Regions from separate parts of the Nonomuraea sp. NPDC003707 genome, predicted to be linked through region 3. Evidence: riboswitches for the same ligand, from Rfam matches in the RefSeq annotation. Region 3 holds a riboswitch; each other region holds the start of a gene.

The links. A riboswitch is a leader RNA that binds a small molecule or an ion and turns the genes downstream of it on or off. The one in region 3 is predicted to bind cyclic di-AMP.
Region 1: another riboswitch for cyclic di-AMP. It lies ahead of ACWDRB_RS25205 (C40 family peptidase); the one in region 3 lies ahead of ACWDRB_RS54120 (C40 family peptidase).
Region 2: another riboswitch for cyclic di-AMP. It lies ahead of ACWDRB_RS04125 (C40 family peptidase); the one in region 3 lies ahead of ACWDRB_RS54120 (C40 family peptidase).
Region 4: another riboswitch for cyclic di-AMP. It lies ahead of ACWDRB_RS49050 (glycoside hydrolase family 25 protein); the one in region 3 lies ahead of ACWDRB_RS54120 (C40 family peptidase).

The regions. Positions count from the first base shown of each region.
Region 1 is NZ_JBSFNK010000009.1:246,800-254,394, forward strand. It holds gene ACWDRB_RS25180 (type III pantothenate kinase) at 1-195, shown strand, start outside; gene ACWDRB_RS25185 (hypothetical protein) at 262-753, opposite strand; gene lysX (bifunctional lysylphosphatidylglycerol synthetase/lysine--tRNA ligase LysX) at 900-2,381, shown strand; gene ACWDRB_RS25195 (winged helix-turn-helix transcriptional regulator) at 2,466-2,867, shown strand; gene ACWDRB_RS25200 (LuxR C-terminal-related transcriptional regulator) at 3,510-3,722, shown strand; gene ACWDRB_RS25205 (C40 family peptidase) at 3,749-4,699, opposite strand; cyclic di-AMP (ydaO/yuaA leader) riboswitch at 4,795-4,944, opposite strand; gene ACWDRB_RS25210 (amino-acid N-acetyltransferase) at 5,221-5,790, shown strand; gene ACWDRB_RS25215 (RDD family protein) at 5,876-7,213, shown strand; gene ACWDRB_RS25220 (RDD family protein) at 7,324-7,595, shown strand, end outside.
Region 2 is NZ_JBSFNK010000002.1:27,830-35,424, forward strand. It holds gene ACWDRB_RS04105 (response regulator) at 1-531, shown strand, start outside; gene ACWDRB_RS04110 (phosphotransferase family protein) at 532-1,593, opposite strand; gene ACWDRB_RS04115 (NYN domain-containing protein) at 1,738-3,060, shown strand; gene ACWDRB_RS04120 (NlpC/P60 family protein) at 3,192-4,166, shown strand; cyclic di-AMP (ydaO/yuaA leader) riboswitch at 4,561-4,725, shown strand; gene ACWDRB_RS04125 (C40 family peptidase) at 4,799-5,314, shown strand; gene ACWDRB_RS04130 (hypothetical protein) at 5,685-6,503, shown strand; gene ACWDRB_RS04135 (M48 family metallopeptidase) at 6,515-7,595, shown strand, end outside.
Region 3 is NZ_JBSFNK010000037.1:31,434-39,028, forward strand. It holds gene ACWDRB_RS54110 (sugar ABC transporter substrate-binding protein) at 1-720, opposite strand, end outside; gene ACWDRB_RS54115 (ROK family protein) at 821-1,987, shown strand; gene ACWDRB_RS54120 (C40 family peptidase) at 2,020-2,550, opposite strand; cyclic di-AMP (ydaO/yuaA leader) riboswitch at 2,599-2,742, opposite strand; gene ACWDRB_RS54125 (3-isopropylmalate dehydrogenase) at 2,844-3,890, shown strand; gene ACWDRB_RS54130 (branched-chain amino acid aminotransferase) at 4,107-5,204, shown strand; gene ACWDRB_RS54135 (O-methyltransferase) at 5,243-5,887, opposite strand; gene ACWDRB_RS54140 (DsbA family protein) at 5,947-6,591, shown strand; gene cimA (citramalate synthase) at 6,784-7,595, shown strand, end outside.
Region 4 is NZ_JBSFNK010000030.1:72,727-80,321, forward strand. It holds gene ACWDRB_RS49035 (Lrp/AsnC family transcriptional regulator) at 1-222, shown strand, start outside; gene ACWDRB_RS49040 (metal-sensitive transcriptional regulator) at 507-776, shown strand; gene ACWDRB_RS49045 (MBL fold metallo-hydrolase) at 859-2,250, shown strand; cyclic di-AMP (ydaO/yuaA leader) riboswitch at 2,717-2,861, shown strand; gene ACWDRB_RS49050 (glycoside hydrolase family 25 protein) at 2,873-3,640, shown strand; gene ACWDRB_RS49055 (DUF4142 domain-containing protein) at 3,915-4,592, shown strand; gene ACWDRB_RS49060 (MarR family winged helix-turn-helix transcriptional regulator) at 4,678-5,178, opposite strand; gene ACWDRB_RS49065 (patatin-like phospholipase family protein) at 5,286-6,311, opposite strand; gene ACWDRB_RS49070 (hypothetical protein) at 6,335-6,733, opposite strand; gene ACWDRB_RS49075 (TetR/AcrR family transcriptional regulator) at 6,848-7,444, shown strand; gene ACWDRB_RS49080 (LysR family transcriptional regulator) at 7,470-7,595, opposite strand, start outside.

The sequences.
Region 1 (7,595 bases), on a different contig from region 3:
GGCTTCGCGGGCCAGGTGGACGGGATCGTGGAGCGGATGGCGGCCGAGCTGGCCGACGACCCCGACGAGGTGACGGTGGTGGCCACGGGCGGGCACGCGGCACTGGTGGTGGGCGAGTCACGCTCCATCGACGTGCACGAGCCGTGGCTGACGCTCATGGGCCTGCGCCTGATCTACAAGCGGAACACGGCCTGAGCCCCGACAGAAAAAAGCGGCCTCCCGCCCGGGTGGGAGGCCGCTCGCACGTCCGGGGACGACTCGTCACTCGCTCTCGGCGGTGTAGATGTAGTCCCAGGGGCTGCACTTCGTGGGGTAGTTGCTGTACTGGCCGATCTGGCAGACCTTCACCCGCACGCTGAAGACGTCGTTCTCCGAGAAGGTGAACTTCTTGTAGCCGGGGAAGCCGCAGTACTTCTTGGAGAAGACCGGCGACCAGTCGTGGTCGAAGTCGCTGGCCTCGAACTTCACGAATGCGCACTTGCCGCCCTCGTCCTCGTCGCGGTTGTCCAGGTCGTAGAGCCGGCCCTTGACGGTGACCTCGTTCGACTCGCCGTCCTCGTCCCAGCTGACGCCGATCCAGCCCTGCGACTTCGCCAGGCCGTTCTTGGAGTAGACGGGGCTCCAGTAGTCGGAGTAGTCGTCGTCGTGGTTCGGGGCGCCGGCCGTGGCGGCGTTGGCGGCGGAAGGCAGCGACAGGGCCAGAGCGCTGGTGGCGGCGACGGCGAGGAAGCCTGTCGCGATCTTCTTCAACATCTTCTCTCCTTGAGCTCCCCTTGGACCGGCTCCCTACCGGTTCCCCCCTGAGCTCGTGAGACATTGATAGAAGAGGGCTCTTGCAGCGGTCCTGCAGCGTGCCGACGAACCCTTGCAGGTCGCCATATCCCCTACCCTTTGTTCTTGTGAGCGACGAACTTCCCGAGCAGATGCGCATCCGGAGGGAGAAGCTCGACCGCCTTCGCAGCGAAGGCGTCGACCCTTACCCGGTGAATTTCCCCCGTACGGCCACCAACGCCGAGGTCCGGGAGAAATACCAGGGCCTGGAGCCCGACACCGCCACCGGCGACACGGTCGCGGTCGCGGGGCGCGTCATGCTCAACCGCGTGGGCGGCAAGCTCTGCTTCGCCACGCTCCGCGACGGCGGCGCCGACCTCCAGGTCATGATCTCGCTCGACAAGGTGGGCGAGGACTCGCTGGCCGCGTGGAAGCGCGACGTCGACCTGGGCGACCACGTGGGCGTGACCGGCGAGGTCATCACCTCGCGGCGCGGCGAGCTGTCCATCCTCGCCGACAGCTGGCAGATCACCGCCAAGTGCCTGCGTCCGCTGCCGGAGAAGCACGTCGGGCTCACCGACCCGGAGGCGCGCGTCCGCCAGCGCTACGTCGACCTCATCGTCAACGACGAGTCGCGGAAGATGGCCCGCCTGCGCAGCGCCACGGTGCGCGCGGTGCGCGACTTCTGGCACGAGGAGGGCTACCTCGAGGTCGAGACGCCCATGCTGCAGCCCATCCACGGCGGCGCGACGGCCCGGCCCTTCAAGACCCACATCAACGCCTACGACATGGAGCTCTACCTTCGCATCGCGATCGAGCTCTACCTCAAGCGGCTCGTGGTCGGGGGCATCGAGAAGGTCTTCGAGATCAACCGCAACTTCCGCAACGAAGGCGCCGACTCCACGCACAATCCCGAGTTCACGATGCTCGAGGCGTACGGCACCTACCTCGACTACAACGACATGGCCGACCTGACCCAGCGGATGTACCAGAAGGCCGTGGTGGCGGCCCTGGACACCACGGTGGTCGTCCACGACGGGGTGGAGGTCGACCTCGGGATCGCCCGGTGGCCGCGCATCACCCTGTACGGCGCGGTGTCGGAGGCCGTGGGCGAGGAGATCACCACCGCGACCGGCCTGGAGGAGCTCCGCAAGATCGCCGACCGGCGCGAGATCCACTGGGACCCGAAGTGGGGTCCGGGCAAGCTGGTGCAGGAAATCTTCGAGGCCCTGGTGGAGCACACGCTCGTCCAGCCCACGTTCGTCATGGACTACCCGCTGGAGACCTCGCCGCTGACCCGTCAGCACCGGGACAACCCGCTGCTGACCGAGAAGTGGGACCTGATCGGCTTCGGCACGGAGCTGGGCACGGCCTACTCCGAGCTGATCGACCCGATCGAGCAGCGCCGCCGCCTGGTGGAGCAGTCCCTCCTGGCCGCCGGGGGCGACTTCGAGGCGATGCAGCTGGACGAGGACTTCCTGCAGGCCCTCGAGTACGCGATGCCGCCCACGGGGGGCATGGGCGCGGGCATCGACCGGATGATCATGGCCTTCACCGGCAAGAACATCCGCGAGACCATCCTGTTCCCGCTGGTCAAGCCCACCCACTGACCGGCGTCCTGCCGCCGTCGTAGAGCGCCCGCCGCGGGCGCTCTACCCTCTCCTGGTAGGCAGCGATCGGGAAGGGGTGCGCGGATGGCCACGAAGACGGCGGCGGAGCAGCGGGACGAGGCCAGGCAGGTCTTCGACGCGTACTTCGCCGAATGCCCCTCCAGGAAGCTGCTCGACACCCTCAGCGACAAATGGGTCACCCTCCTGCTGACCGCGCTGGCGCAGGGCCCGCGCCGCTACAGCGACCTGTCCAGGCGCATCGCGGGCGTCAGCCAGAAGATGCTCACGCAGACCCTGCGCGGCCTGGAGCGTGACGGCCTGGTCTCGCGCACGCTCACCCCTTCTGTGCCGGTACGGGTGGACTACGCGCTCACCCCGCTGGGCGAGAGCCTGATGCCGTTGGTGGCCGCGATCAAGAGCTGGGCCGAGGCGCACATGGAGGACGTCGAGGCCGCCAGGGACCGCTACGACGCCGCCGGCGCCTGAGCGATCACCGCCGTCGCGAATCCGGCTTCCGGGCCGCCCGGTTTCCGATCCGAAGCCGCTTGTAAGCATCGCGTCAAGGCCGCGGAGGCGCGGGTCAGGGAGCGTCCGTGGTGCCCCGGCCACCCCTGTGATCCCGCCGGGCACGCGCACCCGGAAACGAGGCCGCCCGGCCCGGCGGTCAGAGCAGGACGCCCGCCACCCGGCGGGCCGCCGGCCTGAACCCGTGGCGGCAATTGCCATAGCGGATTGATCCAATTGCCTTAATCAACTGCCTGACCTGGGTTGTCGGATCGGGTGGGAGCGCAGTACAAAGCGAGCGATTGGTGGCTTGCCGTGCGCCGGAAAGATCGCGTCACGGACGCGTGTCCCGCGATAACGCGGGTATCGATCATGCGGAATATCCATGGCGGACCGATCGAAAACCGGAACGCTGGTCAGGGCCATTCCGGAAGCCCCAATGTGATCACTCTACGTTCTGACATATCGCGAGTGCGTCATATATAGCGGATCATGTCAATAGCGCTCGTCAAGTGCGGCGATTGTCATGCTTGACGACCTTTCCACGATGCGTTTACCGTCTGCGAGGAGCGGCTTTGGCCCGTCTGTGAGGTCCAAGTTCTGCTGTTGGGGGGAGGGCTCCCGATGGATGTGCTCACTGAAGGCGTTGAGCTCAGCCATGCTGATTTGGCGCTGCTGGCGGAGTTGGCCAAGGGAGTCACGGTCGATCGGGTTGGGCGGCGGCTGGATATCAGCGGGCGCACGGTACGACGAAGATTGCGCGGCATCTGCGACCGCATAGGCGTGGCCACGGCGATCGAGGCCGTGGCCTGGGCAGCCCGCCGCCAGCTGATCTAGCCGCGGCGGACCGCCGGGGTGCGGGCTCAGTCGGCGATGCGCACCGCGCCGGCGAACGGCCGCCTCGCGATCGACGCGATCCGTACGACGTCACCCGTCTGCGGGGCGTGCACCATCATGCCGCCGCCGATGTAGATGCCCACGTGGTGCAGGTCGCTGTAGAAGAACACCAGGTCGCCCGGCCGGAGTTCCTCGCGCGAGACGTGCCGGCCGGCCGTCCACTGGTCGCCGGTGTAGTGCGGCAGCGAGATGCCCACCCGCTGGAACGCCGCCATGACGAGCCCGGAGCAGTCGTACGAGCCGGGGCCCTCGGCGCCCCAGACGTACGGCTTGAGCTGCTGCGTGAGCGCCCACCGCGCGGCCTCCGCGGCCTTCCCCGAGCCCGGGATCGGCAGGTTGACGCGCACGGCCCGCGTGCCGGGGCGCCCGGCCTCGCCCAGGGCCCGACTGAACAGGCTGCTCTCGACCTTCGTCACCAGCTTGGTGATCTTGTTGCGCTTGGCCTCGAGGTCCGTGACGAGCTTCTGGACCTCGTCGATGCGGGCCGTGGCGCTCTGCTTGGCGCGGGTGGCCGTGTCCATCGCCTTGGTGAGCTGGTTGATTTCCTCGCCCTGCTCGGTCTGCAGCGCGTACGAGGTCGCGGCGCGGTTGAGGAAGCCCTCGGGGTCGTCGGAGGTGGCGAAGGCGAGGGTCTTCAGACCGCCCGTGATGTAGGCGTTCTGGGCCAGCGCGACGGCTTTCGAGCGCTTGGCGGCGAGATCCGTCTCGCTGCTCGTCAGCGTCTTCTCCGCGGCCTCGGCGGCCTTCTTGGCGGTCTTGAGCTTCTCCCGCTGGCCGTTGTACTGCTCGGTCAGCGTCTCGATGTCGGTGTGCAGCTTCGTGGCCTGGTCGGCGAGCTCTTTCAGCGAGGGCTCTGGATCCGCGGACGCCGAACCGACGGGGATGGCGAACAGCAGCGCGGCGACTGTGAGACTCACCACACCTACGCGGCGTGGTCGCCGGGCCCGTTCCGGAGGGCGGGCGTGCTTGCCCGCCGACTTCCCCCCACCGCTGAGCGTGGGCTTCACCAACCAGCTCCTCTCGTCGACGCCTACCGGGTTAGCTGACGGGTTCGGGCCGGAGCAGCCCTACCGAAAGACTCGGATTCACCCCAGTGGTGGCGTCGGAGGTCGCCACCGGCGGTTCCCCGGCTTCTCTTGCGAGAATTGGGCGTGCCTCCCGCGCGACACGCGGGAAACATTGTCGCTGGACACTAATGCACTCCGGGTTCGTGCTCAACCAGAACTGCCAAGTCTGTAGAGGTTTCACAACCGAAGGGTCACAAGGTGATCTCGTGGGCACCCGTGCAGAAGAGGCCCTACGCCCTATTTGTCCGCGCTTTCGGCGGGCGCGAGCTGGCCGCGCGATCCCGTGCCGATCTGACCACGAGATGTAACAAGATGGGCCGAGACATGGGAGTTAGGGCTGAGCCGTAATGAGATCTGTACCCTGGAGAACCATGGAGCAGGTGGCCGAGCTGACAGTGCCCGAGACCGCGGTGGTGGTCCGGCGTGCCCGCACGCCCGACGTGCGCATGGTCAGACGCCTGGTGGACACCTACGCGGGGGCGGGGCCGCGGCTCCTGGAGAAGGCCACGGTGACGCTGTACGAGGACGTACAGGAGTTCTGGGTGGCCGAGCGAGACGGGCAGGTCGTCGGCTGCGGCGCGCTCCACGTGCTCTGGGAGGACCTCGCGGAGGTCCGCACGGTGGCGGTGGATCCCGAGTGCCGGGGGATGGGCGTCGGCCACCGGATCGTCTCCGCGCTGATCCAGCAGGCTAAGGATTTGGGTCTGCGACGTGTATTCTGTCTTACTTTTGAGGTCGACTTCTTCGCGCGACTCGGGTTCCGCCCGATTCAGGGCACACCGGTCTCACCTGAGGTCTACGCCGAACTGCTGGCCTCGTACGACGAGGGTGTTGCCGAGTTTTTGGATCTTGAACACGTCAAGCCGAACACGCTGGGAAACACCCGCATGCTGCTCCACCTGACATCGGGTGACGTGGACCTTGACCAGATGGAAAGGTGATTGTTGATACCTATGTCGATACGTTGGGCAGCACAGGCATGTGTCCTGACACGTGCCACATGCGCACTCGAAGCGAGGTGACACGGTGAGCACCGGACAGCCGCCGTATCCACAGGACGAATCCGGCGACAACTCTGCGCCTCCCTATTACGGGCAGCAGAACCAGGGCCGCCACCCCGGCGAGCCCGACCCGGACGCGACTGTGATCGGCTACCGGGCGGACGACGCCTATGGGCAGCAGCCCCCGTACGGTCAGCAGGGCTACGGCCAGCAACCCCAGTACGGACAGCAACAGCAGTACGGTCAGCAACCCCAGCACGGACAGCAGCAGCACGGCCAGCAACCCCAGTACGGCCAGCAGCAGCAGTCCCAGCCTGACTACGGCCAGCAGGCCCAGCCCCAACAGGGCTACGGGCAGCAGGGCTACGGCCAGCAGCCGCAGTCCCAGGCGGACTACGGCCAGCAGCAGTACGGCCAGCAGGGCTACGGTCAGCAGCCGCAGTCGGGTCAGCAGGGCTACGGCCAGCAGTACGGCCAGCAGCAGTCCCAGCCCGGCTACGGCCAGCAGGCCCAGTCCCAGCAGGGCTACGGCCAGCAGCCGCAGTCGGGCCAGCAGGGCTACGGCCAGCAGTACGGCCAGCAACCCCAGTCGCAGCCGGACTACGGCCAGCAGCAGTACGGCCAGCAGCCGCAGTCCCAGCCCGATTACGGCCAGCAGCAGTACGGCCAGCAGGGCTACGGCCAGCAGCAGCAGTCCCAGCCCGGCTACGCACAGCAGGGCTACGGCGACCAGCAGTACGGCCAGCAGCAGTACGGGCAGCAGGGTTACGGGCAGGCGCAGCAGTACGGCCAGCCCGGCTACGGCCAGGCCTACGGCCAGCCCGGGCCCGTGGGCGTGCAGCCGCCCGGCGCGCCGGCACCGCTGGCGGAGTGGTGGCAGCGCCTGGTGGCGAGGCTCATCGATGGGGTCATCCTCTTCATCGTGAACGTGGTCATCGGCCTGATCATGGGCGTGCTGTTCCTGGCCACCTACTCTTCGCTGGACGGCAGCGGCGGCGGCATGTTCTCAGGTGTGGTCGTGACCATCCTGACGGCGATCGTCGTGACCGCCCTGTGGGTCGCCTACGACTTCTTCCTCCTGAAGGCGAAGGGGCAGACCGTCGGCAAGATGGTCATGGGCATCAAGGTCGTCCCCGTGGGCCAGGGCATACCGCCGGGCGGCCTGCCGACCGACGTGGCGCTCAAGCGCGCCGGCGTGACGTGGGGCGGCTGGATCCTCAACGCTCTCCCTCTGGGCTTCATCGGCTCGCTGCTCGCCTACGCGGCCGTGGGCGTCAACGGCGCCTCCCAGCTCTGGGACAAGCCGCTGCAGCAGACGTTCGCGGACAAGTTCTCCAACACCGTGGTGGTGAAGATCAAGTAGTCCAAGCGTCAGGTAAAAGCAGGGGCCGGCTTCGCGTCGGCCCCTGTTTTGTGTGCACAGGCCGTACCAAAATGGGGAACCTGAGCCGCTGATGACGCGAGGTGGGGGTTATGGCCGGGTCGCCGCCGCGGGCGGACGCGCCGCCCGCGGAATGGTGGGAACGGCTCGCCGCCCGGGCGATTGAGGCGTTCGTCTTCGGGGTGCTCTATTACATTCTGTTCATCGCGCTGTGGGGCGTCTTCCGGACTGTAGGGATGCTGGAGGCGTTCGACGGCCGGCTGCCCGGTGTGTTCGCCTGGCTGGCGGCGGGGCTGGCTTATACCGGCTACGACTGGTGGGCCCATTACCGGCGCGGCAGGACGTTCGGCAAGGCGATCATGGG
Region 2 (7,595 bases), on a different contig from region 3:
CCGCCGCTGGTGGCCGAGCACCGGCCCGACGTGGTGCTGATGGACATCCGCATGCCGGGCGTCGACGGGCTCACCGCCACCGAGGCGCTGCGCGGCACGTCCGCGCCGCCCGAGGTGGTGGTGCTGACCACGTTCCACGCCGACGCGCAGGTGCTGCGGGCGCTGCGGGCGGGGGCGGCGGGGTTCCTGCTGAAGGACATCGCGCCGGGCGACCTGGTGCAGGCCATCAGGAAGGTGGCCGCGGGCGAGCCGATCCTGTCGCCCGCGGTGACGCGGCAGCTCATCACGCACGTGTCCGACGGCGCCGCGGGAGACCGTACCTCACGGGCGAGGAAGCTGCTCGGCCGGCTCAGCGAGCGGGAGCGGGAGGTGGCGCTGGCCGTGGGGCAGGGCAGGTCCAACGCCGAGATCGCGCGGGAGCTCTACATGAGCGTGCCCACGGTCAAGGCGCACGTCTCGCGCATCCTGTCCAAGCTCGACCTCAACAACCGGGTCCAGGTCGCGCTGCTGGTCTACGACGCCGGCACGTAGTCAGCGGGTCAGGAGCTCCTCGATCGTGGCCCGGTGCAGCACCAGGTCGTTGGGGTCGTCGGGCCTGGGCTGCTCGCCGAAGTGGATCCGGCGCTGCCACACCCTGGCCATGACGATGCCGTGCCGGAGCGCCGCGTACATCTCGTAGAAGTCCATGTCGCGAGGCTCGTACCCCGTGATTTCCTGATATTTCCTGCAAACGTCTTCGCTGCGCATGAAGTCGGGCATGCCAGGAAAGCCTGCGGAGACCGTGATGTCCTGGAAGAAGCGGTGGAGGAAGATCATCCAGGACAGGTCCAGCTCGGGCGGCCCCACCGCGGCCATCTCCCAGTCGAGCACCGCGACCGGGGTGAAGTCCCTGAACATCATGTTCCCGATCCTGGCGTCGCCCCAGCACAGCACGTCCGGCCCGGGCTCCTGCGGCCAGTGCGACTCGAGCCACCGGAAGGCCCGGTCCAGCACCGGGATCGGCCGCTCGCCGTGGGCCCACTCGTAGTACTCCCGCTGCGCCTCGACGTGCGCGCGCAACCCGGCGGCCCCGAACGGGGCCAGCTCCGCGGGCGTGAACTCCGCCCGGTGCAGCGCCGCCAGGACCGCCACACCGGCGTCCTGCAGCCTGCGCCGGTCCGCGGGCGCCGCGTCGAGCAGCCAGCTCCCGAACGTGTACGGCATCACGTCCGGCGGCACGTCGCCGTCCTCGCGCTCCATGACGAGGAACGGCGTGCCCAGGTGTTCCGGGTCCGGCTCGAACCAGAGGGCCCTGGGCGCTGGGATCCCAGCTTTCTGCCTGGCCAGGCGCATGATCTCGAACTGCGCCCGAAGATCATACGAGGGGAACACGGGAACGGCTTCTACCGCAGGTGCGAGCCTGGCTACGCAGCGCGTTCGCCCTTCGTCCCAGGTCGCGGTGAAGAACAGGGTCTCGCTGGACATGCCGTTCTCGGCGGGCCTGGACACTTCAGACACCGAGGCGCTCGCCCCGACCCTCCCGCGCAGCCAGCGGGCCAGACTGTCGCGCAGTTCCACCAGGTCACGGGTGGAGGTGCGGATCTCTTCTGCCATGGTCGGCCTCCTGGGTGAACACCCGTCCCGGCTCAGTCGTATATCCCCAACCAAGCGCTTGTCTAGAGAGAGGTGGCCGTTACGGTCAGGTACGCGGCAGCCGTACCCTTGTCTGAAAGGGCATGTCACGAAGGGACAAGTGGGATGAGTTCAGCGGGTGAAGGCCTGTCTCGCCCGCTTCCCGAGCAGGTGCGGCTCAATGTCGTCGATCTGGCGTCCCAGGTCCTCGGGACGATGCCCGCTGCCTCCATACCGCCGCCCCTTCGCGGGATCGCCAAGTTCGACCCCCGAAAACGCGCCAAACTCGGCAGCGCGCCCATCGCGGCGCAGCTCGAGAACGACAAGAAGTTCCGCGAGCTGGTGGCCGAATCGGTGGAGGCCGGCTGGCCCGAATTGGTGGCGTCCCTGGCCGAGGGAAATGTCCCACCGGCCGCCGACCCCGTGCTCGTGGCCGCGGCCGCCTACCTCACCCGCCCGCCCGGCTGGGCGGAGATGATCGAGGTCGCCCGTACGGACCTGGTGCAGTCGGCCGTGGCGGCCGAGGGGTCGGAGCGCGAGGAGGCCGTCACCCGGCTCCGCGAGCAGCTCGCCGCGCAGAAGACCGCCGCCAAGGAGGAGGCCGACCGGCTGCGCGAGCAGATCAAGGCGGCCCGGGCGGAAAATTCTGATTTGAGGCGCAAGCTCCACGACGCCCGCGAGCGGGCCAAGGGCGCGGTGCAGCGGGCCGACGAGATGGAGCACGCGGCGGAGGACGCCAGGTCGGCCGCCACGGCCGCGGGCACCGCGGGCGAGTCCGAGCTGCGGCGGCTGCGCGAGCGGCTGGCCGACGTGGAGAAGCAGCTGGAGGCCTCGCGCCGGGCCGCCCGCGAGGGCAGGAGCATCGAGGACGCCCGCATCCGGGTGCTGCTCGACGCGCTGCAGGACGCCTCGGCCGGGCTGCGCAGGGAGCTCGCCCTGCCCACGATGATCAGCCGGCCCGCCGACTCGGTCGCCGCGGTCACCGGCGAGCGGCCCGGCGTCCGGGGGGTGCCCGCGCGGGCGCTGGCCGACGACGACCCGCAGCTCCTCGACCAGCTCCTGGCCCTGCCGCAGGTCCACCTGATCATCGACGGCTACAACGTGACCAAGACCGGCTACGGCACGCTCACCCTCGCCGACCAGCGCACCCGGCTCATGACCGGGCTCGGCGGGCTGGTGGCGCAGACCAGGGTCGAGGTCACCGTCGTGTTCGACGGGGCCGAGCTCAACTCCCCGGTGCAGGTCGTGGCGCCGCGCGGGGTGCGGGTGCTGTTCAGCCAGCCGGGGGAGATCGCCGACGATCTGATCCGCCAGCTCGTACGCGCCGAGCCGCCCGGCCGGGCCATGGCCGTGGTGTCGTCGGACCGCGAGGTGGCCGAGTCCGTCAGGCGGATGGGAGCCAGACCCGTTCCGTCTGGTTTGCTGCTGCGCAGGCTGGGCCGGGCCTAGATTACCTGCACCCCTTACGTGCGGATTTGCCGCGCTGTGCCAGGGATATTACGAATTGGGCGGATAACGTGTGACCTCACCCGCCACTTCTGTACTATTCGCCCCAGATATCATCCCTGGGAGGCGACACAGTGAGGTTTGGCAGGGTGCCGGTGGCCGCGGGTCTCGCGTTCGGGCTGGTCCTGTCCCCCATGGGAGCCGCCGTCGCTGATCCCCGGCCCACCCTCGGACAGGCCAAGGCCAAGCTCGACAAGCTCAACGACAAGGCCGACAAGGTCGTCGACCGCTTCAACACGGCCACCGAGCGCTACAAGGCCGCCAAGGGCGCCTACGCCAAGCTGAACGACCGCTACAAGACCAAGCTGGCGACGGTCGCGGACCTGCGCGCCCAGGTGATCGGCATGGCCGTCGACAGCTACAAGCTCGGCACCGACGTGACCTCCCTGCCCGGCCTGGTGAGCGCGGACCGCCCCGACGACTTCCTGATGAGCCTGGCGCTGGCCGGGCAGCTCTCGCGGGAGCGGGCGGAGAAGCTGGCCGCGTTCGACCGGGAGAACCGCGGGCTGAAGGTCGAGCGCGACAAGGCGGAAGAGGCGCTGGAGGCGGCCGACCGGGAACGGGACGGGGTCGAGAAGGAGCGTTCGGAGATCATGAAGCTGATCTCCGAGCAGAAGAAGCTCCTGAAGAAGCTGGGCGCCTACAACCCCGGCAACCCGAACAGCGTCGGCATCCAGTACACGGGCCCGGCCTCGGGCAACGCCGCCGCCGTCCTGCGCTTCGCCTTCGCCCAGGTGGGCAAGCCGTACGTGTTCGGCGGGACGGGTCCGGGCGGCTGGGACTGCTCCGGCCTGACCCAGGCGTCGTGGCGCGCCGCGGGCGTGTCGCTGCCGCGCACGACCTGGCAGCAGTGGGCCTGGGGCGCGAGCCGCAAGGTCTCACTGAGCGCCCTCCAGCCGGGGGACCTCATCTTCAGCTCGAGCCTGGGTCACGTCAGTATCTACGCCGGCGACGGGAAAATCGTTCACGCGCCGCAGACGGGCGACGTGGTCAAGGTCGTCAAACTCTCGGCGTACGGCGGCCGCCTCGTGGGCGCCATCCGCCCGTAGCTACGACGCCGGATCGTTGATCGCATCAGCCGAACGAGGTTCGGTTGATGGGCGATGGGAACGATCCAGCACGCCTGACGAGTCACAACAAGTGTGACAAACGCGACATTTGGGGCCTGACAAACGGGCGCGAAAACAAATGTGAGCAGCGTCACATTTTGGTAACGGAACCTGGTGTTCCAGCAGGGATTTCCCTCCTTACTGACTCCACTATCTGATCTTTACAAGCGGTGTCCCGCTTTGCCGATCCTTGACCCTTCGGCGTAGCTTCTGGCGACGTCGCGGTGAACAAGCCATGTCCCCCGCGAACCCGCACCGGTCTTTCCCGGTGTGAGACAGATAAAGATCCGCTGGTCAACCGCCCAAATGTCCCCATATCAACACATTGGTCGGGACGGTTGGCCTGCCGAATCCGTGCAGCCAGGAGGCACGGAGCCGGGGACCCAGCGATCCCAGTTCCCCAGGGATCAGGGGGTGAATCGGCGCGCACATCGCGCCGTAGGGCGACTTCCAGGCCCGAATCCGTCAGCTAACCCGGTAGGCATTCGTGGAAGAGTCAAGGAGAAATCCTGTCTACCTCCCTGCATAACCCCCGTCTGTCCCGCATTGCCCTGAGTGGCGTAGCGCTCACGATGACCGTGACGGCCGGAGGTGCGATCCTCCATGCCCCAACGGCTCAGGCTGCGACGACCGATTCGGCTTCGACGACCAAGGCGGCCGCAACCGCCGGAACCTCGAAGACGACCTCGGCCGCGGCGCTGAGGGCGGCCAAGGCCGCCCGTCAGAAGGCGAAGGCCCGCAAGGCCGTCGCCGTGGCCAAGAACCAGGTCGGTGACCCGTACCGGTACGGAGGCACAGGCCCCGGTTCGTTCGACTGCTCCGGCCTCGTCCAGTTCGCCTGGAAGAAGGCCGGGGTGAAGCTCCCACGCGTGGCGGCCAGCCAGTTCGCCCGCACCAAGAACAAGATCTCGTGGCGGAACCTCCGGCCCGGCGACCTGATGTTCTTCAGAGGGCTCGGCCACGTGGGCATGTACGTCGGCAAGGGCAAGATGGTCCACTCGCCTCGGACAGGCGAACGGGTTCGCATCGACAAGCTGGGTGGATGGCGGCGGGCGTCGTTCGTCGGCGCTGTTCGTCCCGGCATGTGAAGAAGCCCCGCCCGGCTCCTCCGGGCGGGGCTCTCCCATTGTTACTTTCATTTTTCTTACGGCGGAGCACGGGCGGCACCACCCGCCGCACATGGCCCCACAGCCGCCCAACCCACGGCTCCACGGCCCCTCGGCTCCACGGCCCCTCGGCTCCACGGCCCCTCGGCGACACGGTCACACGGCTCACGGCCCTCGGTTTCATGACGCTCGGGTCACGGCTCACGGGCCAGGCTCCCCGTCCGATGGCGCGGTGTGCGGTCCTCTGGCACGCAGCCACCGCATGCGGTGCGGGTGGACGGCTCTCAAGGGCGCGCAGTTCGGGGTGCGGAGTGGCCGGTCATGGGCCGGCGGGCGGCTACGATCGGGCATCGTGTCAGGGCAGGTGAGTCGGCGGGCCGCGATCGTCTCCGTCCTGCTTCTCGCCGTCGCCCCCGCCAGCGCCCCCACCCCCGATTCCCCCATCCTTCCCGCCGGAGTCCGCGGCCTGTGGGGTGACGGCGAGGTCGTGGCCCGTGGGGCGCGGTCCGTGGTCGTCGGCCGGCACACCGCACCCGCCGAGCTCGGCGACGTCGCACGGAGGGCTGATCGGGCGGGGCGGCGGGTGTCGGCCGTGCTCGGAAGGTCAGTACGACCGCTCGTAGTCGTTCCCTCGTCCGCCGCCGAGGCGGCCGGGCTGGCCGGGGTTGGGCGGGTCGACGGGCTGGCGGCGGTGGCCGATCGCGGGCGCGTGATCATCGTCCCCGAGTTCTTCGCCAAGCTGAACTCCACCGGCAAGGACGTCGTACTCACCCACGAGCTCACCCACGTCGTCGCCGGCACCGACCGCCTGCCCCCATGGCTCTATGAGGGGTTCGCCGACTACGTCGGCTACCGCGACTCCGGGCTCCCCGTGAGGACCGCGGCCGCCGAGCTCGCCGCCGAGGTGCGGGCCGGGAGGCTGCCGAGGGAATTGCCCGGACCTGCGGCTTTCGCGGCTGACGGGCGGGACCCCGTCCGGCTCGCCCGGGCGTACCAGGAGGCTTGGCTGGCGTGTCGCTTCCTGGCTGACCGGTTCGGTGAGAGGACGCTGGTGAGGCTCTACCGTGACGCCCGTGCGGGCGGCGTAGACCGAGCACTCGCCGCGCTCGGCCTCTCCGCGGCCGCGCTGACGGCACGGTGGCGCGACTACGTGCGAGACCAGCTCGCGTGAGGGGGAGGCAGATGAGCGAACGGCGGAACGTGGACGACGCGTCGCAAGAGGCGTCGAAGGAGGGTGAGGAGGCCGAAGGCACCGCGGCTCTGAGTGGCGAGGCGCGCGGTCACGGTGAGAGCGCGTCAGTAAAGGGGGAGGGCGTCAGCCCGGTGTCCGGAGGTGGCGCGTCCGTCAAAGGGGAGAGCGCGGGTCCGGTGGCCGGCGGTGGTGTGTTCGTGAAGGGGGAGAGCGGCGGCGGAAGGCGGGGGCATGGTGAGGGTGTGTCCGTGAACGGGGGAGGGCCGCCGGAGTCCGACGGCGAGCACCGGCTGAGGCGGCAGGCGGCGGTGGCGGCCGTGCTGCTCGGCCTGGTGATCGCGGCCGTGGCCGCCTTCAGCACCCCCTGGCACCTCCTGACCTCCGGACCACCCGACCCGGCCCGCGACTTCACCGCCGCGCAGATCGCCAGGTCCGAGGCGTTCGACGCGGCCAGCACCCTGCCCGGCTACCTCTCGCTGGCCCTCACGCTGATCATCGCCGGCCTGCTCGTCGCCACCCCGCTCGGCGTGAAGCTGGTGGCGTGGCTCAAAGGCCCCTGGTGGGTCCGCGTGGTGCTGGGCGTCGTGGTCATCACCCTCTTCACCCAGCTGATCAAGCTGCCGATCGCCATCTGGGGCGAGACGCTGCTGCGCGGCTACGGCCTGTCCATCCAGACCTGGGGGTCATGGGCAAGCGACCGGCTGAAGAACATCGGTGTCGACGCGTTCATGCTCAGCCTGATGCTGCTGGTGCTCGTGGCGCTGGCCCGCAAGTTCAGGCGGTGGTGGATCCCGGCCGCCGTGGGCGCGTTCGCGCTGACGGTGCTGGCGTCGTTCGTCTACCCGGTGGTGTTCGAGCCGCTGTTCAACGACTTCACGACCATGCAGCAGGGCCAGCTCCGCACCGAGCTCCTGGACATGGCCAAGCGGGACGGCGTGCCGGTCGAGGACGTGCTGGTCGCCGACGCCTCCCGCAGGACGACGGCGCTGAACGCCTACGTGTCCGGGTTCGGCGCCACGCGCCGCATCGTCGTCTACGACACGCTGCTCAAGGCCCCGAAGGCCGAGGTCG
Region 3 (7,595 bases):
CGCGGACAGCACACCGGTGATGGTGTCCTTGCCCAGCGCGGTGATGGCCTGCTCCATCTCCTGCTGCGCCTTGTCGGGGCTCCAGTCCGGCGTGTCGAACTCCCTGCCGACCTTCACCTTCCCGTCCAGCACGCTCTTGGCGCCCTTCTTGTAGTCGGCCGAGCTGGGGTCGGTGGGGGAGCCGTGGATCATCACGATCTGGCCCTTCGCCGCCGTGCCCCTGGCGGTCATGGCGTCGAGCAGGGCCTGGCCCTGCATCTCGCCCACCCGTACGTTGTTGAACGAGACGTAGTACGCGTAGTCGATGCCCGAGATCAGCCGGTCGTAGGCGATGACCGGGACCTTCTTCTGCTTGGCCTGGTTCACCAGGGGAGCCACGGCGTTGGCGTCCACGGCGTCGAGCACGAGCACGTCGGCCTGCTGGGTGAGCGCGGCCTCGACCTGTTGCTGCTGCTTGGGGGCGTCCTGCTCGGCGTTGCTGTAGAGAATCTTGCAGTCGGGGCAGAGCGACTTGACCTTCGCCTCGAACAGCGGGCGGTCGAACGCCTCGTATCGGGTGGTCTTGGACTCGGGCAGGAACAGCGCGATCGTCTTGCCGCCCTGGTTCTGCGTGGTCGTGGCGGTGGCGCCGGTGCCGTTTCCGGTACTGTTCCCGGCGTTTCCGCAGGCGGCGGCCAGGAGGACCGCCGCGACAGGGATTGATCGCCATGCTCGGTGCATCGCACTTCGTCCTTCCGGATGTGCCGCCCCTGTGCTTGGTAAGAAAGGTAATTTACTATCAGGCAAGTTGGCTAGGCTCTGTTTCCTCAAGGAGGGTGAGATGCGGGGCGACCTGGGTAATCCGCGGATGCTGCGAGTGCTGAACGAGCGCCGCCTGCTCGACCATCTTCAGGAGCACGGCCCCGCCTCGCGCACCGACCTCGCCAAGATCACCGGCCTGTCGAAGCCCACGGTGTCCGCGGCCCTGGCCGGGCTGGAGGTGGACGGGCTCGTTCACCTCGTCGGCGAGGTCTCCGGCCGCCCGGGGCCGGTCACGTCCCTGTACGACGTCAACGCCGCCGCCACCCACGTCGCCGGCGTCGACATCGGGCGTGACTGGATCAGGGTCGCCGTCGCCGACCTGCGCGGGAAATTCGCCGGCCGGAGGGACGGGCGCAACACCGCCCTCACCTCCGCCGAACTGGCCCTCCTGGTCGGACAGCTGTGCCGGGCCGCCGCCCATGAGGCCGCCGTCGACTGGCCCGACATCGCCTGCGCCGTCGTCGGCACGCCCGGCGTGTACGACCCGGAGCTCGGCCGCCTGGAGTTCGCCCCCAACCTGCCCGGATCCGACCTGGCCGAGCGCCTGCGCGCCGAGATGGAGGTCGACCTCGTCATCGAGAACGACATCAACCTGGCCGCCGTCGGCGAGCACACGCACGGGGCGGGGCGCGGCAAGTCCAACTTTGCGCTGGTGTCCGTCGGCACCGGCGTCGGGATGGGCATCGTGATCAACGGTGAGCTGTACGTGGGCGCTCGGGGAGCGGCGGGGGAGGTCTCGTACCTGCCCGCGACCGAGGACCCGGCGCCGCCGGCCGGTGACGCCCTGGCCCACGGCGCCACGGAGGCGGTCGCCGCCGCGCCCGGAGTGGTCCGCGCGGCCCGCGCCGCCGGCCTGAGCCTGCGGACGGCCAAGAAGGTCTTCGCCGCGGCGGCCTCCGGCGACGGAGTGGCCCGCTCGGTGGTGGAGGCCGAGGGGCGCCGCATCGGCGGCCTGCTGGTGGCGGTGGCCGCCGTGCTGGATCCGGAGGTGATCGTGCTCAGCGGCGGCGTGGGCCGCAACCTGGACCTCCTGGGGGAGTCCATCGAGGCCCGCATCGCCGAGCTCGGCCCGCTGCGGCCGTCGGTGGTGGCCAGCACGCTGGGGGACAGCGGCGTCCTGCTGGGCGCGGTGGCCCGCGCCAGGACCCGCGCCTGGGAGCTCATCTTCGACGCCCGCCTCCCCTGACCGTCGCGTGGGGAGGCGGACGCCGCGGCCTCCTACAGGGTGGCCGTGAGGGTGGTGGGCGTTTCGTCGCGCTGCTTCTGGAGCTTGGACCAGAGCCGTACGCCCTTGCGGTCGGGGCGGACGCCACCCACGAAGGAGTCTCTGCGCCAGGAGGTCAGGCGCTCTTCCTTGACCACGTCACCCGTGTGCGGCGAGTGGACCATGTAGCCGGGCCGGGAGATCATCCCGACATGCCCGAGGCCGTGGAAGAAGACCAGATCGCCGGGTTTGAGGTCCTTCCAGGCGATCTTCTTGGTGAACGCGCCGTACTGTTCGGCGGCGGTGCGGGGGAGTTCGATTCCGGCGTGCTCGTACGCCCTGAGCATGAGCCCGGAGCAGTCGTATCCGCTCGGGCTGGCGCCGCCCCACACGTACGGGGTGCCGCGCTTGCTCATGGCGAACTTGATGGCGACCTTCCAGGCGGGCTTCGGAGCCTGTTTCGCCTGGATTTCCTTGATCTGGCCGCCGGTCAGGGTGGTGAGGTCGTCGATCTTGGCCGAGGCATGGGCTGGGGAGGCCAGCATGAGCCCGGCGGCGCCCGCCGCCAGGACAATGGCGATTCGAGACAGGGGTCTGTCCTTCCATAAGGCCGGCCGGGTTAGCTGACGGGCTCGGGCCTGGAAGTAGCCCTACGGCATGGGGGTGCCGACTCGCCCCAGGGGGAATGTGGGTCCCCGGCTCCACGCAACGGCGCGCGGATTAGGCTGGTCGGTGACTTTAACGAAACGGTCAAAGAACCGCAATACCGGACAAAGGGGGCGTCCGAAAGATGAGATGAAGTGTTCGTCAGCCGAGACGACGCGGTAAGGTACCGCCCATGGAGTCGCGTAACATCCGTCTGGCCGTCATCCCCGGCGATGGGATCGGCACCGAGGTCGTGGCCGAAGGGCTCAAGGTCCTGGAGGCAGTGGGCACGAAGATCGAGCCCACTCACTACGACCTGGGAGCCGCACGCTATCACCGTACCGGCGAGACGCTGCCCGACGCCGTGCTCGAAGAGCTGCGCGGCTACGACGCGATCCTGCTCGGCGCCGTGGGCGACCCCAGCGTGCCGCCGGGCATCCTCGAGCGCGATCTGCTGCTGCGGCTCCGCTTCGAGTTCGACCACTACGTCAACCTGCGCCCGGTCAAGCTGTTCCCCGGCGTGGAGACCCCGCTGGCCGACACGCCGCCGGAGAACATCGACATGATCGTCGTCCGCGAGGGCACCGAGGGCCTCTACGCGGGCACCGGTGGCGCCATGCGGCGCGGCACCCCGCACGAGATCGCCACCCAGGAGTCGCTCAACACCGCCTACGGTGTCGAGCGCGTGGTGCGCTACGCGTTCGAGAAGGCTGTCACGCGGCCGCGCAAGAAGCTGACGCTCGTCCACAAGACCAACGTCCTCACCTTCGCCGGTGACCTGTGGCAGCGCACGGTCAACCGCCTGGCGGCGGAATACCCCGACGTCACGACCGACTACTGCCACATCGACGCGGCCTCGATGTTCTTCGTGAGCCAGCCGGAGCGGTTCGACGTGGTCGTCACCGACAACCTGTTCGGCGACATCATCACCGACCTGGGCGCCGCCATCGCGGGCGGCATCGGCCTGGCCGCCAGCGGCAACATCAACCCCGAGCGGTCCGCGCCGAGCATGTTCGAGCCGGTGCACGGCAGCGCCCCGGACATCGCGGGCCAGGGCAAGGCCGACCCCACCGCGACCATCCTGTCCGTCGCCATGCTCCTCGACCACCTCGGCCTGCACGCCGAGGCGGCCAAGGTCGAGCAGGCGGTCGCCGATGACATCCTCGAGCGGCTGGCCGGCTGGGCGGGTCGCACCACCCACGAGATCGGTGACGACATCACCGCGCGAGTATCCGGCTAGGACCGCCTAGCCCCCAACGCGCCTGGTGGTCCGACGAGGGCCGCCAGGCGCTTTTTTGCGTCCAAAAGGGCTGATCGCCGCATTGGCCGCTTGCCATCCCATATAGCGAGACAATAGGAAGTACCGGGACTGCCTTCCGGGCAGCGCCCGCTTACCAGCACCGATCCGCAGATTTCTGTAGATTTGGGCAGATTCGCAGAGAGAAGGACCGACGTCATGACCATCGCTCAGAAGCTCAGCTTCGACGTGCAGCTATCCGACCACGCTCGCACCGCGGCCGAGCGGGAGCAGGTACTGGCGAACCCCGGCTTCGGGCAGACCTTCACGGATCACATGGTCTCGATCGACTACACCGAGGGGCAGGGCTGGCACGACGCCAAGCTCCTTCCGTACGGCCCGCTCTCGCTCGACCCGGCCACCTCGGTCTTCCACTACGCGCAGGAGCTGTTCGAGGGGCTCAAGGCCTACCGCCAGGCCAACGGCTCGATCGTCGCGTTCCGCCCGTACGCGAACGCCGCCCGCTTCAACCGCTCCGCGCTCCGGATGGCCATGCCGGAGCTGCCGGAGGAGGCTTTCGTGGAGTCGCTCGAGCTCCTCGTCCAGACCGACAAGGAATGGGTGCCCACGACCGAGGGTCACAGCCTCTACCTGCGCCCCTTCATGATCGCCACCCAGGCGGGGCTCGGTGTCAACTACCCGTCGAAGTCGTACAAGTACATGGTCATCGCCTCCCCGGCGGCCTCGTACTTCACGGGTGGGCTCAAGCCCGTCTCCGTCTGGCTGTCCACCGAGTACACGCGGGCCGCCCCCGGCGGCACGGGCTTCGCGAAGTGCGGCGGCAACTACGCGGCCGCGTTCGTCGCGCAGCGGCAGGCCGTGGAGAACGGCTGCGACCAGGTGGTGTGGCTGGACGCCCACGAGCACAAGTACGTCGAGGAGATGGGCGGGATGAACCTGTTCTTCGTCTTCGGCGACAAGCTCGTCACCCCCGCGCTGACCGGCACCCTGCTGCCCGGCATCACCAGGGAGTCGATCCTGGAGCTGGCCGGCGACCTGGGCCTGGAGACCGAGGAGCGCCTCATCTCGATCGACGAGTGGCAGGCCGGATGCGAGTCCGGGGAGCTCACCGAGGTGTTCGCGTGCGGCACGGCGGCCGTGGTCACGCCGGTGGGCACGGTGAAGGGCGCCGACCGCTCCTGGAGCGTCGCCGACGGCAACCCCGGCCCGGTGACGATGCGGGTGCGTGAGGAGCTGGTGGGCATCCAGTACGGCGCCCGCCCCGACGCCCACAACTGGATCCACAAGATCGTCTAGTGGGGACGGCCGGGTCCGCGAGGGCCCGGCCGCCGCGCCTAGTTCTTCCTGATCAGGGTCATCCCGTCCGCGACCGGCAGCATGAGGACCGTCACCCGCGGATCTTCCATCACCAGGTCGTTGAACTGCCGGATCTCCACGGTGGTCTGCTCCTCGTGCGCCGGGTCCGCCACGTGGCCCCGGCGCAGCGTGTTGTCCGCAACGATCAGGCCGCCGGGCCGCAGGCGCTCCATGAGCAGCTCGTAGTAGCCGGGGTAGTTGCCCTTGTCGGCGTCGAGGAAGGCCAGGTCGACGGTCTGGTCGAAGGCGGCGAGCGTCTCCAGCGCGGGGCCGAGCGTGAGCGTCACGCGGTCCTCCACCCCGGCCTCGCGCCAGTAGCGGCGGGCGACGGAGGTCCACTCGTCGCTCAGGTCGAAGCAGTGCAGCCGCCCGCCGGACAGGCCCCTGGCGATGCACACGGACGAGTAGCCGGTGAACGTCCCCACCTCGACGACGACCTGGGGCGCCACGAGCTGGGTGATCATGGTCAGGAAGGTGCCCTGATCGGGCGAGATCTGCATGCCGGCGGCGTCCCCGGTGGCGCTGAGCGTCTCCTTCGCCAGCTCGTCCAGCAGGGCGTCGGGCGGGGTCGTGTGCGCGAGGACGTACTGTGCTACGGCGGGATCTAGGAGGTATGCCTTCATATATCCATTCTCCCGGCATCGGGTAAGGTCTGCGCGATCAATGAGGTGAGAGTGGGCTGATGATGAAGCGGTTGCTGGCGGTGGCGCTCGCGTGCGTGGCCATCGCCATACTCGGGGTGGTGTCGTTCTCGGAGCCGGGCCGATCGTCCGACGGGGTGCGGCTGACCCGGCAGATGGACGGATCGATGGTCCTGGCCGACCGGGGCGGGGACGCCCCTGTGCTGGACGTGTACGAGGACTTCGACTGCCCGGTCTGCAAGGACATGCACGCCAAGGTAGACGGCACCATCAGGAAACTCGCCATGGAAGGCAAGGTCAAGGTCGTCTTCCACCCGGTGACGATCTTCGAGGAGGAGCCCATGCGCTCCAACTCCATCCGCGCCGCCGCTGCCGCCCGCTGCGTCCCCGAGGAGAACTGGCTCAGCTTCAGGGACGAGCTGTACGCCATGCAGCCCGCGCCGCACGGCGAGGCGTCCGGATTCGCCGTCGAGGACCTGGTCAAGGCCGCCAGGCAGGCGGGGGCGTCGGTGGACGAGTGCGTCAGGTCGCAGTCGTACGCGCAGGCCCATCTGGCGGAGACCGCGAAGGTCCGCCTCCAGGGCACGCCCACGGTGCTGCTCGACGGGAAGCTGCTGGGCAACGAGGCGTTCGACCCGGCCGCGCTCGAGCGCGTCATCACAGGTGGTGACGGCGTCACCGTGTAAAGGCTTGTCCCAGAAGCTGAGATCGATGTGCCAGATGCTGAATGCGTATGGCAGACTGGGCGGCACCATGTTCTACGGTCTGCTCATTATCAGCAGGCGCGCTGGCTGACAAGGGACACCGCCAGCGCGCAGACCTCTCACGTCCGTGAGGGGTCTTTTTGCTTTCCAGAGGCTTCCAGAGAAGAGAGACTCATGGCCGACGACCGCTTCCACGTATACGACACGACGCTGCGTGACGGCGCCCAGCAGGAGGGGCTCAGCCTCACCGTCGCCGACAAGCTCGCCGTCGCGCGCCACCTGGACAGCCTGGGCGTCGGTTTCATCGAAGGGGGCTGGCCGGGCGCCAACCCCAAGGACACAGAGTTCTTCAGGCGTGCTCAAACAGAGCTGGACCTGAAGCACGCGCAGCTCGCCGCGTTCGGTGCGACCCGCCGAGCCGGTGTGAAGGCAGCCGACGACCCGTTGGTGGCCGCATTGCGCGAATCCGGCGCGCCGGTCGTGACCCTTGTCGCCAAGAGCCACGACCGGCACGTGGAGCTGGCCCTCCGCACGACTCTCCAGGAGAACCTCGCGATGATCCGCGACACGGTCTCTCACCTTCGTGCGGAGGGACAGCGAGTCTTCCTCGACGCCGAGCACTTCTTCGACGGTTACAAGTCCAACCCAGCCTACGCGCTCGAAGTCCTCAGGACCGCAGCCGAAGCCGGGGCCGACGTCATCGCCCTGTGCGACACGAACGGCGGCATGCTCCCCGACGAGCTCGCCGAGATCGTCCACGAGGCCGTCCTGACCAGCGCCCGCGTCGGCATCCACTGCCACGACGACACCGGCTGCGCCGTCGCCAACACCCTGGCCGCCGTCAAGGCCGGGGCCACGCACGTACAGGGCTGCGCGAACGGCTACGGCGAGCGCTCCGGCAACGCCAACCTCTTCACGGTCGTGGCGAATCTCCAGCTCAAGCGCGGCTTCGACCTCGTCCCCACGACCGCCCTCGCCGAAATGAC
Region 4 (7,595 bases), on a different contig from region 3:
GCGACCGGGCAAGAGCTGAGCCGGCATCCGCAGGTGCGGTTCACCGCGGCCACGACCGGGGCGGCGAACCTCCTGGTGGCCGTCGCGGCCGACGATCTGGGCGGGCTGTACTCCTTTCTCACCGAGACTGTCGGATCGCTAGACGATGTCCGCGGGCTGGAGGTGACCCCGATCCTGAGCTCACTGAAACGGACCGGCCTCTTTCGCCGATCCGAGATCTGAGTTCCTCAACCTGTCGCCGCCCACGACACCCCGCGCGTCATGACGTATCGTTCGCCAGACCTCCTCGCCGCCCGAAGGAGCACGTCAGGTCCCGAGATCACGGATCGGCCCACGTTCTCGCTCCATCGCTCCCGTCGGAGATGCGCGCGGCTCCAGCATGTCATCCGGTACGTCACCGCACCCGGCCGGAACCCTGATCAAGGTGGACCAGCGCTCTCAGCGCCGGTGCCCTTTACCGATGGAGATTTACCCCCGGGGGTATATTGGGCGCGGAGGTGGTGCGGATGGAGATGGACGCGACCGTCCTGAGGGATGCGCTGACGCGGCTGAAGCGGGCCCACGGCCAGCTCGGCGGAGTGATCGCGATGATCGAGAACGCCGAGGACTGCGAGAAGGTGCTGACGCAGCTGGCCGCGGTGTCGAAGGCGTTGGACCGGGCCGGATTCAAGATTATCTCGACCGGGTTGCAGCAGTGCCAGGTGGCGCGCGAGCAGGGCGAGGAGCCACCGATCAGCGTGGAGCGGCTGGAGAAGCTGTTCCTCGCTCTTTCTTGACCGTGTGATCGGGTGAGCCGGGGCACCCATATGTTCTCTTGATACCCCCGGGGGTATTTGATGATCGAAAGGAGACAAGGAGATGACGATCCAGGTCGAGGTGATCGAGACCTCCTCCCTGGGGGACCGCAGTTATCTCGCCCATGACGGGCAGGTCGCGGTGGTGGTCGATCCGCAGCGCGACATCGACCGCGTCCTGGCCCTGGCCGGCCGCCTGGGGGTGCGGATCACCCACGTGGTGGAGACCCATCTGCACAACGACTACGTCTCCGGCGGCCTGGCGCTGGCCCGGGTGAGCGGGGCGGCGTACCTGGTGGGCGGGGCCGAGGAGGTCGGCTTCGACCGCGTGCCGGTCGCCGGCGGAGATCGGATCGCCGTCTCCGAGCGGATGTGGCTGGACGTGGTGAGCACGCCGGGACACACCTTTCGCCACCTTTCCTACGTGCTGGCCGGGCCGGGCGGGCCGGAGGGGGTGTTCACCGGAGGATCGCTGTTGTTCGGCGGCACCGGGCGTACCGACCTGCTGGGCGCCGAGCATGCCCGCACCCTGGCCCGCCACCAGCACGCCTCCGCGCGGCGGCTGTCCGGCCTGCTGCCCGACGGCGCGCGGCTCTGGCCGACGCACGGGTTCGGCAGCTTCTGCGCGGTCACGCAGTCCGGCGCGTCCGCCTCGACCATCGGCCGGGAGAAGGACGTCAACCCGGTGCTGCGGATGGAGGCCGACGACTTCGTCACCCACATCCTGGAAGGCCTGGACGCCTACCCCGCCTATTACGCCCACATGGGCGCGCGCAACGCCGCCGGAGCGGAGCCGATCGACCTGACCCCGGCGCGGCCGGCCGACAGCGCTGAGCTGCTGGCTCGCCTGCGGGCGGGCGAATGGGTGGTGGACCTGCGCTCACGCAAGGCGTTCGCGGACCGGCATCTGGCCGGCACGCTCAGCTTCGGCCTGGACGGGCCGATGGCGACCTGGCTGGGCTGGCTGGCCCCGTGGGGCACGCCCCTCACGCTGCTCGGCGAGTCGGCCGAACAGGTCGCCGCCGCCCAGCGCGAACTGGCCCGCATCGGCATAGACCGCCCGGCCGCCGCCTCGACCGGCTCCGTCGAACAGTGGGCCGGGCACAACCCGGACCTGATCGCCGACCTGACCACCGCGACCTTCGCCGACCTTGCCGCCGCCCGTGCGGGGGAGCCGGTCGGCGGCCCGACCGTCCTGGACGTGCGGATGGGCAACGAATGGCGGGCCGGTCACGTGGCCGGCGCCGTGCACATCCCGCTGCCAGAGCTGCCGGGGCGCCTGGCCGAGGTGCCGGAGGGAACGGTGTGGGTACACTGCGGCACCGGCTACCGGGCCGCGGCGGCCGCGAGCCTGCTGGCCCGCAGCGGCCGACAGGTGGTCCACATCGACGACGCCTACTCCCGGGCCGCCGACGCCGGCCTGCCCATCACCGCCCCCGATGAGGCCCCCTCTTGACCACCCTCGGCCCCGGCGACACCGGTACGCCTGCCGGGATCCGGTGACCCGCCGGGGCCGATCGACGTGCGGACCCCCGGAGCGTTGGAGTCCGCCCGCCTGCCCGGCTCCCGCGTGCCCGACGGCGCCGCGGACGTCAAACGACGGGGCTGGAGTCACGATTACCCGTAGAACGGAGTTTTGTCACAAGGGCAACGCATGAATAGCCTGTCCCACCCGTGCCGAGATCATAAAGGCCCGGAAGCGACTCCCCCGATTTTTTGCCAAGCACCAGAATCCCTACAGGCACGGCATTTCAGCGCCGCCCAGTCGCCGACACCCGCGAATCAGATTTGCACTACTTGCACCATCTATGGATATATGTCTATCTTTTGCCTAGTTGCGGCACGGATGTGGCGCCCTTTCGCCGCATCGTTGCCGCTTCGTTGACCGGACCGCGCGCTGCCCGAAGAAGCCCTTCGGGGACAGCGTCCGGCCGCCGAATCCGCGCCTCGCGGAACCGGGGACCCACGTTCTTGGGGTGAATCGGACGCCAGCCCAGGCTGCGCCATGTAGGGCACTTCCAGGCCCGAACCCGTCAGCTAACCCGGTAGGCGGTATGGAAGCAAGGAGTCAATGCCTCATGTCCAAGCCTCGGCTTGCCACAATCGCCTACATCCTCAAGAATCACCGCGATCTCCTCACCAAATACCTCAGCTTCGCCGTCGCCGTCGCGATCCTCGCCGCAACCGCCGCCATCGCCACCTTCGCATTCGCATCGCCCACCGCGCAGAACCCGGTGCCGGCGACTCGTCAAGCAGCCGGACCCCTCATCTACGGCCTGGACATCTCCAATTACGAGCCCCTGTACGACTGGAATGCCAGCCCGGCCAAGTTCGGCATCATCAAAGCCACAGAAGGCACGTCCTTCCGCGACGCCTCATTCGCCAGGCACTGGCGCGAGCTGGGCAAGAAGGGCATCGTGCGCGGGGCTTACCACTATGGCCATCCCCGCAACAATCCCATCGCGGAGGCCGAGCACTTCCTGTCCGTGGTGAACTCGCAGCCCGCCAAGGCCGGCGACCTGCTGGTCCTTGACCTGGAGACCGCGAACGGCAGATCCGTCGCCGAGGTCAACGCCTGGGCCAAGACGTGGCTGTCGTACGTGAAGGACAAGACGGGGATCACCCCGATGTTCTACAGCGGCTGGAACTTCGCCAACAAGTACGGCAAGGGCCTGTCCGAGTACCCGCTGTGGGTCGCCCACTACAGCAAGGCCAAGGGGGCCATCTCCCCGCCCGCCGACTGGAAGTCCTGGGCCATCCACCAGTACTCCGAGTCCCCTGTCGACCAGAACGTCTCCGCGCTGACCGCCGACCAGTTGCGCGGCCTGGGCCGCCCCACGGCCTGAACCCACACGGCGGGTCCGCACCGCGATCGGGTTGCTCCCAGGTGAACGCCGCCCCGCGTGCTCCTCTCGGCCCGGAGGAGCACGCGGTGGACGCCGGTCACGGATGGCACCGGTGAAGGCCGCCTCGGACAACGGCTCAGCGGACCCCGGCAGTCTTGCCCCATGCAAATCTTGCACAATGCCATGAACACTCCCGCACCCTCCCGCGTATCCCTCAGTGACCGGCGCCACTCACGAAGGCCGCGTCCAAGGGACCGGAAGGGGATGACGGCGTATGCGACTCCTCGACAGCCGTCGCGCTCTCATCAGTTGCGGCATTGCCGCCCTCTGCACTCTGACCGCCTGCGCCGGCTACACGCCGACGCCCGTCTCTGACACCGTCGGCCTCAGCACCGAGCCGACCGCCGTCGAGACCGGACCGACCGACGCACCCACGGTCCAACCCGTGGAGGAACAGCCGGAGGTCCGCACCCGGCAGACCAAGTGGGGACCGCTGTCGGAGGCCGACCAGGAGCTCATCAAGAAGGTCCGGCTCGCCAGCCTGTGGGAGATGCCCATGGCCCAGGACGCGATACAGCGCGCCAACAGCGCCCGCGTCCGCCAGGTCAGCAAGGAGATCGCGGCTCAGCACGACATGCTCGACGGGCAGGTTCGCGACGTGGCCGCCAAGCTGAAGGTCAAACTGCCGGTGAAGCCCACGCCTCAGCAGCAGGACTGGATGACAGATATTTCCGGCAGGTCCGGATCCGCCTATGACAAGACGTACGTCAAATGGCTGCGCCTGGCGCACGGACAGATCTTCACCCTGATCGGCACGGTACGCGGCACCACGCAGAACACCCTGGTGCGGCGCTTCTCCGAACAGGCCAACGCCGCGGTGCTCAACCACCAGCGCCTCCTGGAGAGCACCGGCCTGACCACGCCCGAGAGCTTCCCCACCCCGTCCATCTGACGACCGGGGGGGAGCCCGCACGGCTTCCGGCCGCCGCGAAGTGCTCAGCGGGCATCGGTCGGCGGCTCAACGCCGCGCGAGCAATTCAGACAGCGGACCAGCCCAGCGGGTTCGGCACGTTCAGGGGTGGCTCGCCGCCCGCCTCGTTGAAGGCGTTCATGGCCGAGATGAGCGCCCGGCGCTGCCTGGCCGACATCCGCGCCACGATCGCGCCGATCTCCTCCCTGCGGCGCGCGGTCACCTCGTCCACGATGCGGCGTCCCTCGTCCGTCAGCCGCATCAGGCTCTCGCGCCGGTTGTGCGGATTGACCTCCCGTACGATCAACCCGGCGGCCACCAGCCGATCGGCCATCCGCATCGCCGTGGAGGAGTTGACGCCCAGCAGCTCCGCCATCGTGACCAGCTTGGTCTCACCATGGCCGGCCAGCACCACCAGCATCCTGAACTGCGGCAACGTGACCCTGTCCCCGACCGCCCCCAATGACCTCACCGCGACCGCCACCAACAGCCGCGACCCGGTCAGCACCGCCGTGACGACAGCCGAAAGATCCTCTCCCTGCGCCTGGAGGTCATCGTCATCCTTCATAGGCACTGTTGTACATGCGCGGGACGGATCACGGGCACGAGATCCCCATCGTCCGCAGCACCTCCGCAACGCCAGGATCAGGAACGCCGTCGCCGGCGGGGTCGCGTCTATGGTGCGGCGGTCGGCCGGCCGAGCGGTTGCAGCAGCAGGTTGACGGCTGCGCGGCCGGCTTCGAGCGCGGCTTTGAGGGGCTGGCCGTCGCGGGTGAGCCGCCCGATGCGCGGGGAGTCAGGCGCGGGCCGCACGGACAGCACCGCAGGATCGGGCGCGGCCTGGCCGTCGGCGGGTGGAGGGGTCGTCGGGGGCTCGGGCCGGTCGTACCGGGCGAGCAGCGTGTCGTCGTGCAGCAAGCGGTGGTCGCGCGCGAAGAAACTCCGGTGCAGTGCCTCCGGATAGCTCCGCAGAACGGTCGCGGCGATCAGGCGCGTCCCGTAGGACGGTCGCGCGGCCGGTGCTTCGGCCGCGGCCGAAGGCGCGGGACGGGACCGCAGCACGAGGACGTGGCTGGCGCCCTGCGCCAGGGCGGTGCGGTACGGGATGGACTCGGCGAGTCCCGCGTCGTAGAAGAGCCGCCCGGCCAGCTCGACCGGCGGACCGGCGAGGAACGGGAGTGCCGCACTGGCCCGCAGGGCCAGCCGCAGCTCGACGGGACCGGTCAGGTGCGGGCGCAGATCGGTGGATTGCCCGGTCTGTACGTCGGTGGCCAGCGGGTGGTACTCGATGGGGTTGGTCAGGACCGCGTCGAAGTCCATCCGGGTGACTTCGCAGTACAGGTATTCGACCAGGTTCCGCACGTCGACCATCGGACGGCCGCGCAGGAGGTTGGACGGGCGGATCATCGCTCGCGCGTAGACGGGCTCGGCCCAACCGGTCAGGTTCTCGGGGGTTCCGCTCAGCAGCCAGGCCCCGGTGATGGCCCCGGCCGATGCCCCATAGACCGCGTCGAAGGCGTGCGCCGCTCCGGCCTCGTGCAGGGCCAGGGCCATGCCGGCGGAGACCGTGCCGCGCATGCCGCCGCCCTCGATGGCCAGGGCCACCCGGTGGCCGTCCTGGCGGGCGCCGGGACGGCTGCCGCTACGGACCCGGTCGGCTATGACGCGCAGCACTTCGTGTTCGCCGGTCTCGGGTGGCATATGTCCTTCTTTGTGTTGTGTGGCTAGTCACGGTCGCCGGACAGGTACGAGCGGGCCCGGGCCCAGACGCCGGGGTCGGGTTGGGTGGTCGTCCACGTGGTCGTCCATGCGGTGGACCTGAGCTTTCCCCGGCCGCGGTAGCGCCGCACGATGGCGACGTGGTCCGGCCAGGCGACGAACTTGCGCAGGGCCTGCTCATCCTGCCAGATCGACACCGAGCCGCACCTGCCCTCCAGCGGCTCCGTCCACAGCCACATGCCGACCGCGCCGGGCAGGTCGGGCCACGCGCGGCGCAGGGTGAGCCCGGCGTGGTAGACGCCGGGCAGGTCGATCAGCCGGCTGATCGAGAAGTCGGTGACGCTGACCAGCACCGAGCCGGTGGCGCCGGCCGCCGGTCCGGGAGTCCATCGGGATCTCAGCATGCCGCTGCTCCAGTCCTTTCTTTGTACGAACGTTCGTGCCGAGAATAGGAACATACCGAGGATGACGTCAAGCCGCTATCCTGGGCCGAACGTTCGTACGCAGAAAGGGTGAAGATGGCGGGACGGCCGCGGGACGAGCGGGCCCGCAACGTGATCCTGCGCCGGGCGGCGGACATCGCCTCGCAGGACGGGCTGGAGGGGCTGTCGATCGGCCGGCTGGCCACGGAGCTCGGCGTGAGCAAGAGCGGCCTGTTCGGTTACTTCGGCTCCAAGGAGGAGCTACAGCTCGCCACGATCCGCACCGCGATGAGCGTGTACGTCGACGAGGTCGTCCAGCCCGCGCTGACCGTGCCGCCGGGCCTGGGGAGGGTGCGGCGGCTGTGCGAGAGCTGGTTGAGCTACTCGCAGCGGCGGGTCTTCCCCGGCGGCTGCTTCTTCTTCGCCGTCACCGCGGAGTTCGACGCCCGCCCGGGCCGGGTGCGGGATGCCGTCGCCGCAGCCGGCCTCGACTGGATCCGCTTCGTGACGCGTACCGTCGACGATGCCCGCCAGCTCGGCGAGCTCGCCGACGACACGGACGCCGACCAGCTCGCGTTCGAGCTGATCGCTTTCATGGAGAACGCCAACGCCGTCTCCTTGCTGCACGACGACCCGAACGCCTACGAGCGCGCCAGGACCGCCATCCGCAACCACGTGAACACCTACAGCTGACGACGAGCCGGGCGCTCGAATCGCCTCAGCCGGAGAGACCCAAAGGGGTCAGGTCTATCTCGGGCACCCACACCTCAGGGTCGGACGGGGCGGGAAGTGGTCGCAACTGCCGCAGGAGCACCCGCAGCAGCGGCCGGGGATTACGCCGGTG